Regions from separate parts of the Bifidobacterium pseudocatenulatum DSM 20438 genome, predicted to be linked through region 3. Evidence: riboswitches for the same ligand, from Rfam matches in the RefSeq annotation. Region 3 holds a riboswitch; each other region holds the start of a gene.
The links. Region 3 has a riboswitch for thiamine pyrophosphate ahead of tenA (thiaminase II). Riboswitches for the same ligand answer to the same signal wherever they lie in the genome.

Region 1: it holds a riboswitch for thiamine pyrophosphate, as region 3 does, so the genes downstream of both, thiC (phosphomethylpyrimidine synthase ThiC) here and tenA (thiaminase II) in region 3, are expected to answer to the same signal.
Region 2: it holds a riboswitch for thiamine pyrophosphate, as region 3 does, so the genes downstream of both, BBPC_RS06655 (hydroxyethylthiazole kinase) here and tenA (thiaminase II) in region 3, are expected to answer to the same signal.
Region 4: it holds a riboswitch for thiamine pyrophosphate, as region 3 does, so the genes downstream of both, BBPC_RS04325 (solute carrier family 23 protein) here and tenA (thiaminase II) in region 3, are expected to answer to the same signal.

What each region holds. Positions count from the first base shown of each region.
Region 1 is NZ_AP012330.1:1,074,928-1,078,029, forward strand. It holds gene thiC (phosphomethylpyrimidine synthase ThiC) at 1-1,729, opposite strand, end outside; TPP riboswitch at 1,930-2,032, opposite strand; gene BBPC_RS04425 (GNAT family N-acetyltransferase) at 2,225-2,770, shown strand; gene BBPC_RS04430 (low molecular weight phosphatase family protein) at 2,844-3,102, opposite strand, start outside.
Region 2 is NZ_AP012330.1:1,584,305-1,587,406, forward strand. It holds gene BBPC_RS06650 (hypothetical protein) at 1-1,413, shown strand, start outside; TPP riboswitch at 1,504-1,612, shown strand; gene BBPC_RS06655 (hydroxyethylthiazole kinase) at 1,603-2,472, shown strand; partial or broken gene BBPC_RS06660 (thiamine phosphate synthase) at 2,602-3,102, shown strand, end outside.
Region 3 is NZ_AP012330.1:1,296,534-1,299,635, forward strand. It holds gene BBPC_RS05450 (glycosyltransferase family 2 protein) at 214-1,227, opposite strand; TPP riboswitch at 1,344-1,454, shown strand; gene tenA (thiaminase II) at 1,540-2,214, shown strand; gene BBPC_RS05460 (YhbY family RNA-binding protein) at 2,340-2,645, opposite strand; gene BBPC_RS05465 (energy-coupling factor transporter ATPase) at 2,717-3,102, opposite strand, start outside.
Region 4 is NZ_AP012330.1:1,046,554-1,049,655, reverse strand. It holds gene gltB (glutamate synthase large subunit) at 1-1,184, opposite strand, end outside; TPP riboswitch at 1,399-1,501, shown strand; gene BBPC_RS04325 (solute carrier family 23 protein) at 1,483-2,916, shown strand; gene BBPC_RS04320 (LuxE/PaaK family acyltransferase) at 2,971-3,102, shown strand, end outside.

The sequences.
Region 1 (3,102 bases), 220 kb from region 3:
CGTGAATCGTCATGTAATCCACGCCTTGCTCGCACTGTTCGATCACTGTGTCGCGGAACAGTTCCCAGCTGAGCTTGGACGCATCATCCTCCACCTTTTCGAGCGCCTGATACATTGGCACGGTGCCGATCGGCACGGGGGAGTTGCGCAGAATCCATTCACGAGTGGTGTGAATGTCGTTGCCGGTAGACAGATCCATCACAGTGTCGGCACCCCACTTGGTGGCCCACGTGAGCTTCTCCACCTCCTCGTCAATAGACGAAGTGACCGCCGAATTGCCCATATTGGCGTTGAGCTTGGTGAGGAACTTCGAGCCGATGATCATGGGTTCAGCTTCGGGATGGTTGATATTGCAAGGCATGACCGCACGCCCTGCGGCCAGTTCGCTGCGTACCAATTCCACGCTGCAATGCTCGCGCTCCGCCACATAGCGCATTTCCGGCGTGATGATGTTGTGGCGCGCGTACCACATTTGCGTCACCGGATGATCCTTGGCCTTCATCGGCTTATGCTGGCGACCACGCCATTCCTTGGAAGCCTTGCCACGTTTGATGGCGCGTTTGCCGTCATCTTCCAAATTGCGGCGACGTCCTTCATATTCTTCGACGTCTCCACGGTCAAGAATCCAGTCCAAACGTAGGGGAGCGAGACCCTCCTTCGGATCGCATTTCGGACCTTCGGTGTTGTAATCCTTGAATGGTGCGTTCGGTCCGACGCCAGGAGTGTCAGACAGTTTGATTTCAGTGTACGGCACTTGCAGATCGTAGGAACCGAATTCGTTTTCGAAATGCACCGGCGTGGTTTTGCGAATATGTGCTTTGTCTCGCTGCTTGGAATCGCGTGCGGCAATGTCGACGCGCTGTTGCTTGGCAAGCTTGGAGGCGGCCTTGGCTTCCTTCGCATTGGTGAACTTCTTTTCGCCGGATGCGCCGTCGGCTGTGTTGTCAGTGTTGATTTCCGCTGTTTTCTGGGCTTTCACGCGCGGCGCGTACCCGTGCTTCGTGTCGCCACGTACGGCTTTCCAGCGCGCTACCATATTGCGGGTTGCAGCTTCCGGATCATCGGCTCCTGCAATCGCGGACACCACGAACCAGCCTGCCGCCTTTGAATGCGCCAGCATCTCCATATCATCTGCGGTCACGCCACCGCCTACCACTACCGGAAAACCACTGGCTGAACAAATGGTGTTGATCTGCTCTTCGTCAAGCGTGCGACCGGAACCGTCATTGCCGCCTACGGACGCTTCCGGCTTGGTGACGGAAACATGCAGTGGTGCCGCACCGATATAGTCGATGCAGCCGTCGGGCAATTCGTTGATGAGTTTGACCAGGCTTTCCGTTTCGGCGGACAAGCCCACGATGGCATCTTCGCCAAGCAGTGCACGGGCTTCGCGCGGTTCCATATCGGTCTGTCCGATGTGCACGCCGTCAACCTTGATGCCTTTGCTGCGGGCCTGCCAGACCACGTCCACACGGTCGTCGATCACGAATGCCACGGAATCCGACTTATTGTTGTCTTCGATGATTTGCGCGATATCACGCGCCATGTCGGTGAGATCCTTCGCGTCAGCGTCTTTGACGCGCAGTTGGATGAAGCTTGCGCCCCCGCGCAATGCGTCATCGATGACGTCGGTGATCGGTCGGCCTTTGCAATCCTGTGGTCCTACCACAAAATAGGCGCTCAGGTCGAAGCTGTCTCGCATCGACGCATATGGATAATTGCTCATGATTCCCCCTTGATTATGCTGTTTTGGGTTGGGAAAACTTGATTTCGCAGGCAATGGGTATGCTGACGCGCCCGTATGCTCGGTTATACGGGATAGAAAATGGAATTACGATTGATGATTGCGCGATGCAGACTGTTTGGTCGACGCATCTGCTGCGCAGACTTTTACGGATGCCAATTGACGCTGGCAATGCGTGTGCGCTACGACACTCATTCTTCGCTCCCTACGTTGGTGCTAACCAACAGGTTCAAAGGGTCAGGCATTCGCCTATCTCAGCTCCGTTGGGGAGCCCCCCTGCTTTACGTGTTGGCTATGAATCTACGCCCTGCACTGGACGTAACTTTCATCGAAGCCCACAGGAGAGTTAGGCCAGCCGTCACTTTCGCATGTATCGCCTCCATCCGCGTCACGCCTCCGCCGCGCAACTCACAGCAAACTCTCCTTGCAGGCTAATCTATACTTCAGTTCAATGCATTGCGTGTGAAAGAGGTCGACTACATGTTGGAAACGGAACGGCTGACATTGAGGGCTTGGGCGGAAACAGATGCGGAAAGCTTGTACTCCTATGCGAAAGATCCGGATATCGGGCCTATCGCGGGCTGGCCCGCACACCGATCGAAAGAAGAAAGTCTCAATACGATTCGTCATGTGCTCAATGGCAAGGAATGCTACGCGATTTGCGAGCGCGGCAGCAATAACCCCATTGGTTCGATTGAGTTAAAGCTTAATGGTCATACGGATATGACGGATCGTGATGATGAGTGTGAGTTGGGTTACTGGCTGGGCAAGCCTTTCTGGGGGAGGGGTTATATGCCGGAGGCAGCCAAGGAGGTTATCCGTCATGGTTTTGTTGATCTTGGTATGAGTGCGATTTGGTGCGGCTATTATGACGGCAATCTGAAGTCGAAGCGGGTGCAGGAGAAGGTTGGTTTTGTCTATCATCACACGTGTGATGAGGTACCGGTGCCTCTTATGCACGAGGTGCGTGTCGGGCACGTGAATGTTCTTACCAAATCACGCTGGCAAAATTTAGCTGCCTGCTGATTGTGCTAGAAGCTAACCTAGAATGCTTTGGAAGGGTCTTGGTGGGCTTCGAACGGATGCTGGTCAAGACCCTTTAGAGCTTCATGATGTTTTCCTCGATGCGACGGATGACGTCAATGAAAGCTTCATCGTTGTGCCCGGTTGGATCTGGCAGATTCCAATTATCGTCGAAAGCCTTGCCGATATAGGGACATCCCACGTCGCAGCCCATGGAGATCGCGGTGTCAGGTTTTGGAATATCCGAAATCAGCTTGGAGTATTGCGTTTTCTCCATGTCGATGCCGTAAAGCTCTTTCATGAGTCGTACGGCATCCTGATTGATCTGCGGCTTG
Region 2 (3,102 bases), 290 kb from region 3:
GTAATACTGCCATTTTCCTATTTTCTTTGCTACCAGTATGGCGTAACTTCCAGACCATATGCGCTTATGATCGCCGCAATGCTGCTCATAGCCATCAATTGGAACAACCGCAACACCAAGCCATGGCCAGTCATACTCAGCATGATGCTGCTATGCGCCACGAGCTCTTACGGATTGGCAATCGCCGGCATGCTTGCCTTGAATTGGACGATTCAATTTCTCTGCGGCGAACGCTCGCTTATAAAAAACAAGCAGCGTTTCGCGGGACTTGTTCTGCTACTGGTATTCGCCATTATACTGCTCCTCAACGTACTCCCCGCACCCGGCACATACCACGGTGACTTTGACATACATGGCACTGCAACAACATCACCCGCATGGGTTTCCGTATTCAACACCTGGCTGGTAATGCCTTCCGAGACGTTGTTCACTTCAACCCTGTCGGATGGCAATATGCAGTTCATCGCTCTCACGCCAAGCGAGCTGTTTATGCCGTGCGTAATGTCATGCCTGATGTGGTGTTTTCTTATTCAGATTTGCCTACGCCGGAAAACCGCATCATTGCTGCTCACCACATACTTGGGTATAAGCGTTGCGTTCACCGCGCATCTTTCCATGCATCATGCGGGAATCATCTTGGGATTCTTCATCGCCATTCTCGCCATCGATTGCGATATCGAAAAAATCAATTCCAACGATTGGCCTCAGTGGATCCGTAATCTCAACAACCGTGTTATGACTCTTCTTGGACCGAAGAAAACGGAACGGTATCTCCGTTTCTTCAAAATCCTCGGTCTTATCTTCATGCTTGTCAGCGTGTATTGGACGGCAAGCGCCAGTATTTGCGATATTCGGTACGACTATTCGTCTTCCCGGGCGGTAGCGTCTTTTATCAAAACCAACCATTTGGAGCAATACCGTTGGATGGCAGGCTGGACACGCGTCAGCAAGAACGACACCGCTTCCAATCCAGAAATCAACAAAATCATCGACAAAGGCGGATATTGCGGCGGCACCGACTGCATCGACTACACTTCTTGGTACGGCAGCACCCTTATCGATTCAGCCCCTTACTTCGACCATACGCTTCTTGCCAATGCATACAAGGGACGAAGCTATTCGTCGTGGGAATGGTGCGTTGACCCCTATGCGGGAAAGAAAGACATCGAAACATGGAAATCGTGGGGCGAACCCGAATTCTACGACACTCTGTATCAGCCATTTTTCTTCTCCGACCTTGGTTACGACAGAAACCATTACACGAAAATCAAAATCGCCGAAACCAAGACACCTTGGAAAAGCACATGGTCGGAAGGCGCCTGCGAAATTTACGTGCGCAACGACATTTACGAGAACGTATTGCATTCGCCCGATCCTGGAATCGACTGGCCCGACGGCGCAACGCGCAGATAACAAGTGGACCGGCATCCAACTGGAACGTGTCGATTGTTCGTTTATGCAAAACGTGCCACTGTCAGCACCTTTGTATAGGTTAGATATGTTATGTACATGCAGGGGGGCTTCCGGCGAAAGCGGAAGCTGAGATAGGCAAATGCCTGACCCTTTGAACCTGTTGGTTAGGACCAACGTAGGGAGCAGACAATGGGCGATGACTCATATGCAGCTGCATTGCGTGAACAGATTGCGCAGGCAGTAAACGACGTACGCGAAACCACACCTTTGGCACAGTCGTTCACCAATTTCGTAACGATGAATCTTGTGGCCAACGCGCAGCTGGCCGCCGGCGGCACCGCAGCCATGAGCTTCCTGCCTGACGACGTGATCGACACCGCGGAAATCGCCGGATCGAACTACATCAATGTGGGCACACTCCTGCCGTTCTTCAAGGACGCGCTACCGGAAATCGCCTACAAACTGCACAAGAACGGCAAGACGTGGGTACTTGATCCGGTCGCCGCGGGCATCGGCAAAACCCGTACCGCCATTCTCGAATCGTTCCGCACATACCCGCCGACCATTGTGCGCGGCAATGCGAGCGAAATCATCGCGCTCGATGCGATGTGGGGTTTGGCACAGCATGATTCCACCGTTCCCGGCACTCGCCCGGCAGGCGTGGAAGCCGTCGACGAAGTCGATTCCGCCGTTGACGCGGCCAAACGAGTGGCTCGTCATCTTGCGAAATACTCCCCTGTTGGAGCCGGCGCGGTGGCCGTTTCCGGAGCAGTCGATCTGGTGACTGACGGCGAGCGCGTGTTCCGTTTGCCCGGCGGCAGCGCGATGATGACGAAGATCACCGGCGCCGGCTGTTCGCTCGGCGGCGTTACCGCAACGTATCTGGCCGTGGCCGAACCGCTTGTCGCCGCGATTTCGGCATCATTGCTGTATAACAGGGCTTCCGAAATCGCCGAAGCGAAATCGTCCGGTCCCGGATCTTTCCAAGTGGCGCTGCTTGACGCGCTTTGGAACGTCACCGCCGAGGAAGTCGCCGCTTCCGAAATCATCATCGACTAGGCTTTGCCGAACCCTGCATGGTATTCGGCATATCATGCGGGGTTCGGCAATTGCGTATATGGAAAATATGGACGATTGCCGGTTCACATTGTAGGTTTTCTGAATCACTTACCGAGAAGGGTTGATTATATGAACAATTATTCATATGCATCGATGCGCGATACATTCGATATGAGCGCCTACTTTGTGGTCGGCCCGCAGGATTGCAAGAGCCGTACTATTACCGGTGTGATTGAGGATGCGTTGCGCGGGGGTGCAACGTTCATCCAGCTGCGAGCCAAGAACACCGACGCGAAAGACATCACCAGCATGGCACGCGATATCGCGCAGGTTATCGAGAACAACGGCAAATCCGATTCCGTGGCGTTTGTGATCGACGATCGCGTGGATGTAGTTTGGCAGGCACGTCACAAGGGCATCAAAGTTGACGGCGTGCATATTGGGCAAACCGACTTGGAACCGCAGGAAGCCCGCGCGTTGCTTGGGGAAGATGCCATTGTGGGCTTGTCTGCCGAAACGGAAAGCCTGGTGAAGCTGATCAACGAGCTGCCTGCCGGCTGCATCGACTACATCGGGGCCGGCCCGTTGCACGTGTCCACCACCAAGCCGGAAGCTTCCGTTGGTGGCAAC
Region 3 (3,102 bases):
GGGTATATCGAACCGGTAAACGCCATAGTAACTCGCCCCATGCCCCAAAACGCGCCGACAATACACAATTGGTGAATACGATTGCATAATCTGTCGCAATGAAACGCAAATATTTGCGATTGTTTTCTGCAAACGATTCGCCCCATGCCAACGCAACGCATCGGCATGGGGCGAATCATAAGAAAATAACCGTCTGAAGACGGTGTAGCCACATTACTTGAGCGGCGGCATCGGCTTCCAATCCGGATCATGCAGCAGCTTGCGCGAATCCCACCAACCCTTGACAATCTGCACCAAGCCGGTCTTGGCATGCTCACGGTCCACCATCACCAAGCGAATGACCTCCTTGGCGGCGGTCAGCAACGTGCCAAAGCCGAACATCAGCGGACGGTAATCGCCGAACGACATGAAATAGCGTGCCATGTAGCCACGGTTGCGCATGATGTGGTAGCGGTTCATGTCGGAAGTGGAGTTGAGCTGACGCACGCCGGCGATATCCCAGTTACCGATCTCGCGCGTACGTCGCAGGATCACGTCGGGCACCACGATCGGATTGGTGACCTTGCTGGCGCGATAGCCGTACATCGTATCGTCCCAGTAGATGAAGAAGCGGGGATCCGGCAAACCGATCTGTTCCACGATATTGCGGCGGAACAGGCCGCCTTCAAAGCATAAGGTGTCCATCACACGATAGCCGGGACGCCCGAACGCGGCCGGAGCGATCGGATTGGGAATGCCAAGAGGCACGATGAAATCGTACTGCCAGTAGAACGGGCCTCCGTCGTAGTCGTATCGGCTTCCCTGGATCACATCATGGCTGCCGGTCCACTTGGCGAGCCTTTCGATGGCCTCAGGCATCACGGCCACGTCGTCGTCCATCACCCAGAACCACTCCGCACCCAGCTCGTATGCCTTCTTCACACCTGCGGAGAAGCCGCCTGCGCCGCCGAGGTTGTCGGATTGCGGCGCGTACACCACACGGCTTTCGTTGCCCGACTGGTCGGCGATGGTATTGCCCCACTGCGCGGTGACCGCTTCACGGAAATCGTCGACCATGCCTTGGGTCGCCTCGCTGTGCTCGTTGTCCACGACGATGATACGCCATGGCGCCACAGTGAGTTTTTCGATGGATTCGAACAGGGTGGCGAGCAGCTGCTGACGCCTGTACGTCACCACGACGATAGCCAGCTTTTCGATGGTGTTCTTCGCAACTTGCTTTTCAGTCATACGTTCCATTCTTGCACTCGCCCTCAACCGAACATCGCCTGTGTTCGCATCATGCGGCACGATTCCATTCGACGGACGGGCTCTTGCACATTTCGTGCGGCTTTGCCATAATGTACGGCGTAATGCAGGGGAACCCGTGTTCGTCGGGTTGAGATGGGCCAAGTGAGGCCTGAACCCTTTGAACCTGATGGTTAACACCAGCGTAGGGAGGCATGTCTAGTGACTGCTGTGACATCAACAACCGATTTCGATTATGAGTTCGACGCCGCCAAAGGCATCCAACGCGACAATCTTCCGCCGTTCGCGCAGCGCATGCGCAAGGCCGCCGACCTGGTTTGGGAGGAAGGCTACCAGCAGCCGTTCATCCGCGAGCTTGGCGAAGGCACACTGCAACGCGAGCGTTTCGCCTTCTATCTGCTGCAGGATTTTCGTTATGTGAACGATTACGCCAGAGTGCACGCTTTGGGATTAGCCAAGGCCACCGACCCTGAAATCATGGCGTTCATGCTCAAGGTGCAGAACGGCGCCCTGCAGGTCGAGACCGAAGTACACCGCTCCTACTTGGCCAGCTATGGCATCACCGAAGAGCAGATGAACAATGTGCGCCAGTCGGCCTTCGCGCGTGCCTACACGTCGAATATCCTTTCCATCGCCTATGGCAAGGATATTCTCGACATTCTTGTGGCCGTGCTGCCGTGCGCCTGGGTGTATGCGGATTATGGTTATCGTCTTGCCGCCGAGTTCGCGGACACGCTCGACAACAATCCGTACAAGAGCTGGGTCGACATGTATAAGACCGACGAGTTCTGGCAGGATTCCGTGTGGCTGCTCGATCATATCGAGAAACTGGTGGCCGACGCGAGCGAGGAGCGCAAGCGCGAGCTGATCGACATTTTCGTGACCGGCGTGGAGAACGAATACATGTTCTGGGCCAGCGCGTACGACATGCAGTACACATGGAAGCCCGAATGGAATCAGGCGCGCTGATAGCACTCCTTCATGGGGTTTCCTGACTTCCGATTGTTTATTTTCATTGCAGCAAGGCGGGTGTCTTCTGATTGGTTTTCAGAAAGCACCCGCCCTGTTATGTTTGGTCGCGTCAGTTTCCCGCTTTATTCGCGTACGAGGCGGATATGTTCCACGTCGTCGCGATGGGAGCGGCGGTAGAGCACGAAACGGTTGCCGATGACCTGCACGAGTTCCGCGTTCAGTTCTTCAGCCAATCCCTCGCCTGCTTCCTTGGCGGTCAGACCGGATCCGTCGAGCACGGAGCACTTGATGAGCTCACGCTTTTCGATGGTTTCGTCCGCCTGCTTGATGGCGTTTTCGCTCAGATCGTTCTTGCCGACCTGGATGAGCGGATTGAGCTTGGTGGCCAGGCCTCGCAGCTGCTTGACCTGCTTCTTGGTTAATGCCATAACTTGTTCCATTCCTATCTATGATGCTTGCTCAAGAGTAGCGTGAGGACGGTAAAATCCGCCGACTGCCTTCAGTTTAGTCCAGCGATCAGAACCAACGCAGCCACATATGCCACAACCACACCGCCCGCGGCAATGTCTCGTTTGGCGATGCTCATCACGCGCCAATGTGTGCGTGCGATACCCTCTTCATAGCATCGCGCGTCGAGTGCGAGACTGAGATTGTCGGCATGGCGTATCGCCCCTGCGAACACCGGAATGATGATGGAAACCATCGCCTTGATACGCTGCACGAACGTTCCCGTTTCGATGCTGCCACCTCGAGCCGCCTGTGCGTCCGCAATGGCTTTCGCCTCGCTTCCCAGAGTGGGCAGGAACCGCAGTGCGAGGCTCATCACCAGTGCGATCTCCTGCGCGTGCACGCCTATTTTTGCGAAGGGTTTGAGCAAGGCTTCGA
Region 4 (3,102 bases), 250 kb from region 3:
TCCTCGGCGTTCTCCGGGAGCACGCCGGTTTCGGATGCGAGCACGATGTAGCCGTCGTCGGTAAGCTGCCAGCGGCCGGGGCGGAAGCCGTTGCGGTCGAGCAGCGCGCCGACCTGGGTGCCGTCAGTGAAGATGATGTGCGCCGGACCGTCCCACGGTTCGATCAGCGTATTGTTGTATTCGTAGAACGCCCTGACATCGGGGTCAAGCTGGTCGTTCTTCTCCCATGCCGGCGGCAGCATCATGGAGATGGCATGTGGCATGGAACGTCCGGACAGGTGCAGCAGTTCGAGGCATTCGTCGAACGTGCCGGAATCGGAGTAGCCCGGGGTAGCGATCGGCAGCAGCGGCTTGAATTCGCCGAGCAGTTCGGAGCTTAGGCGGCCTTCACGTGCGGACAGCCAGTTGCGGTTGCCCTGGATGGTGTTGATCTCGCCGTTATGGGCCAGCTGGCGGAACGGCTGGGCCAGCGGCCAGCTCGGGAACGTGTTGGTGGAGAAGCGGGAGTGCACGATGGCGATCTTCGCCTTCATGCGCTCGTCGGAAAGATCCAGGAAGAAGGGCTTGAGCTGCATGGTGGTGAGCATGCCCTTGTAGGTGATGGTGCGTGCGGACAGGGACGCGAAGTAGATGCCCACCTCGTGTTCGACGCGCTTGCGGATGCGGAAGGTCTTGCGGTCCAGTTCGATGCCTGCGAGCTGGCCTTCGGGGTCGGCCACGACCAGCGTCTTGAACGCGGGCATGCTGGCGAGCGCCTGCAGTCCGAGTCCGTCCGGGTTGGTGGGTACGACGCGCCATGCGAGTACTTCGAGGCCTTCTTCGCGCACGATTTTGGCGATGGCTTGTTCTTGTTGTCCGGAGGTGGCGATGTCGCGGTCGAGGAATGCGATGCCGGCGGCGTAGTGGCCTTCTTCGGGCAGTTCGACGCCTGCGGTGGCGCGCATGAATTCGTCGGGCATGCTCATGAGGATGCCTGCGCCGTCGCCGGTGTTTTCTTCGGCGCCTACGGCTCCGCGGTGGTTGAGGTTGACGAGCACTTCGATGGCGTCGTCGACGATTTTGCGTTCGGGGCGCTTGTTGAGGGTGGTGACCATACCCACGCCGCAGGCGTCGTGCTCGGCGCCGGGATCGTACATACCTTGGGAATCATGGATCGTGAGATCTAACGGGGCGTGGAAAGTCACCGAAACCACCTTCAATGTTTTTGGGCAAGAAAAGTCTTGCGGTTCTTTAATGCGTGGTTTAGAATACCGCGCCCCTGTATCAAATACGTTTCGCGTGTCCATATAACGAATACTCGGAAAAGTCAAGACTGTTTTTCTTGGGAAAATGTGGAGGATATGTGTTGGGTTGTGGTGGTTGCCGGTATCGATGCGTGTCGTTATGCTGGTGGTTGTCCGAAGAGTACAGGGGAGCCGATGTGGCTGAGATGGGCGTTTGCCCGGACCCTTATGACCTGAACAGGGTAGTGCCTGCGTAGGGATGTTACGAACGGTGCGCGTGCGCGTCTTCTCTGTGCTGACGGCTGGTGTTTGGCCGTGTGTTTCGTGGAAAGAGAAGGGATTTGGCGTGTCTGATGCGTCGCAGGTGCCTGAGCAGCTTGGTTCGGGTTCGAAGAAGTTGACTCCGAAGAATGTGCTGCTGGGTTTGCAGCATGTGTTGGTGTCCAATGTGTGGCTTGATCCGGTGTTTGTGGCTGGTGCCATTGGCTTGCCGTTGGCGTTGTCGTCAAATATGGTGAATGCCATTTTCATTGTGTCTGGTTTGGTCACATTGATTCAGGCCACGAGGTTGGTGCGTTTGCCGATTGTGCAGGGTCCGTCCGCCGCGTTCGATGCGTTGATGATCGCTGCGGGCACTGCTGGTTCGTTGGCTGCCGCTGGTACGTCGATTTTTGTCAGTTCGCTGATTTTCTTGGTGCTGTGTCTGACCCGTGTGATTGAGAAGATGCGTTTTCTGTTCGCGCCGATGGTGTCGGGCGTGATTATTTTTCTGGTTGGCGTTTCGCTGTCGAGTTTCACGTTGAGCGAGTTTCTTGGTGGCGCTCCCGGCGATGATGGTTTTGCCGATCCGAAGACGTTGGCCGTGTCTATCGTGACTTGCGTGCTGGTGGTGGCGCTTTCCCAGTTCGGCAAGGGTATGGTCAGGGCGCTTTCCTATCTGATTGCTCTGGTTGCCGGCACTGCGCTTTCGATGGTATTTGGCATGGCTGATTTTTCCGGTGTCGCGTCGAAGCCTTGGTTTGGTCTTCCTCAGATTATGCCGTATGGCGGTTTTGACTTTGATGCGGCGGTGTTTGTGCCGTTCTTCATCGCATATATGGTTGCGATTATGGAGGCGCTTGGCGTGTATCAGGCGGCCAGTGAGATCCAGGGCGTCAAGCTTGAGGATCGTCAGGTTCGTTATGGTTTGGCCGGCGAGGCTGCCGGTTCCGCGATTTCTTCGATGATCGGCGGTTTCACCACTACCGCGTATCCGCAGAATGTCGCGTTGCTTAAGGTCACGGATGAGGGCAAGACCCGTACCCGTGTGCCGGTGATCATCGCCGGCGTGGTATTTGTGGTTCTTGGTTTCATTCCGAAGGCCGGAGCGGTATTGTCGTTGATTCCTTCCCCTGTGATCGGCGGCATTTTCCTGCCGGCCGCGGCAAGCCTGATCAGCACGGGCTTCAATACGCTGCGCAAGGTGGAGTCGAACGACCGTTCCCAGGCGGTCATTGGATTGTCCCTGCTGTTGGGCATCGCGCTGCCGAGCGCGTTGAGCGGCTTGGAGGGCGGCGCTCACGTGTTCTTCTCCAATTCGATTCTGGTTGGGGCGTTCTGTGTGGTGATTCTCAAGGCACTGCTGATCGACCTGCCGAATCTGATCAATCGTCGTAAAGGAAACAGCGAAGCTGAAGTTCCGTCGCAGATCTGATTTGCTTTCGAATATCAGTATCGTTTATAGAAAGGAATACCGCATATGACATCAATGTCGTTGGGTGCCGACGCGCAGGAAGTCAAGGCAAACGTGCTTGAGTTCATCGAAAAGTATGGTTGCGAGGTCGCTCCGGATGAGGCGTTCGACGCGCTCGCACATAAGATTTTCGCTTTCCAGTTTGCC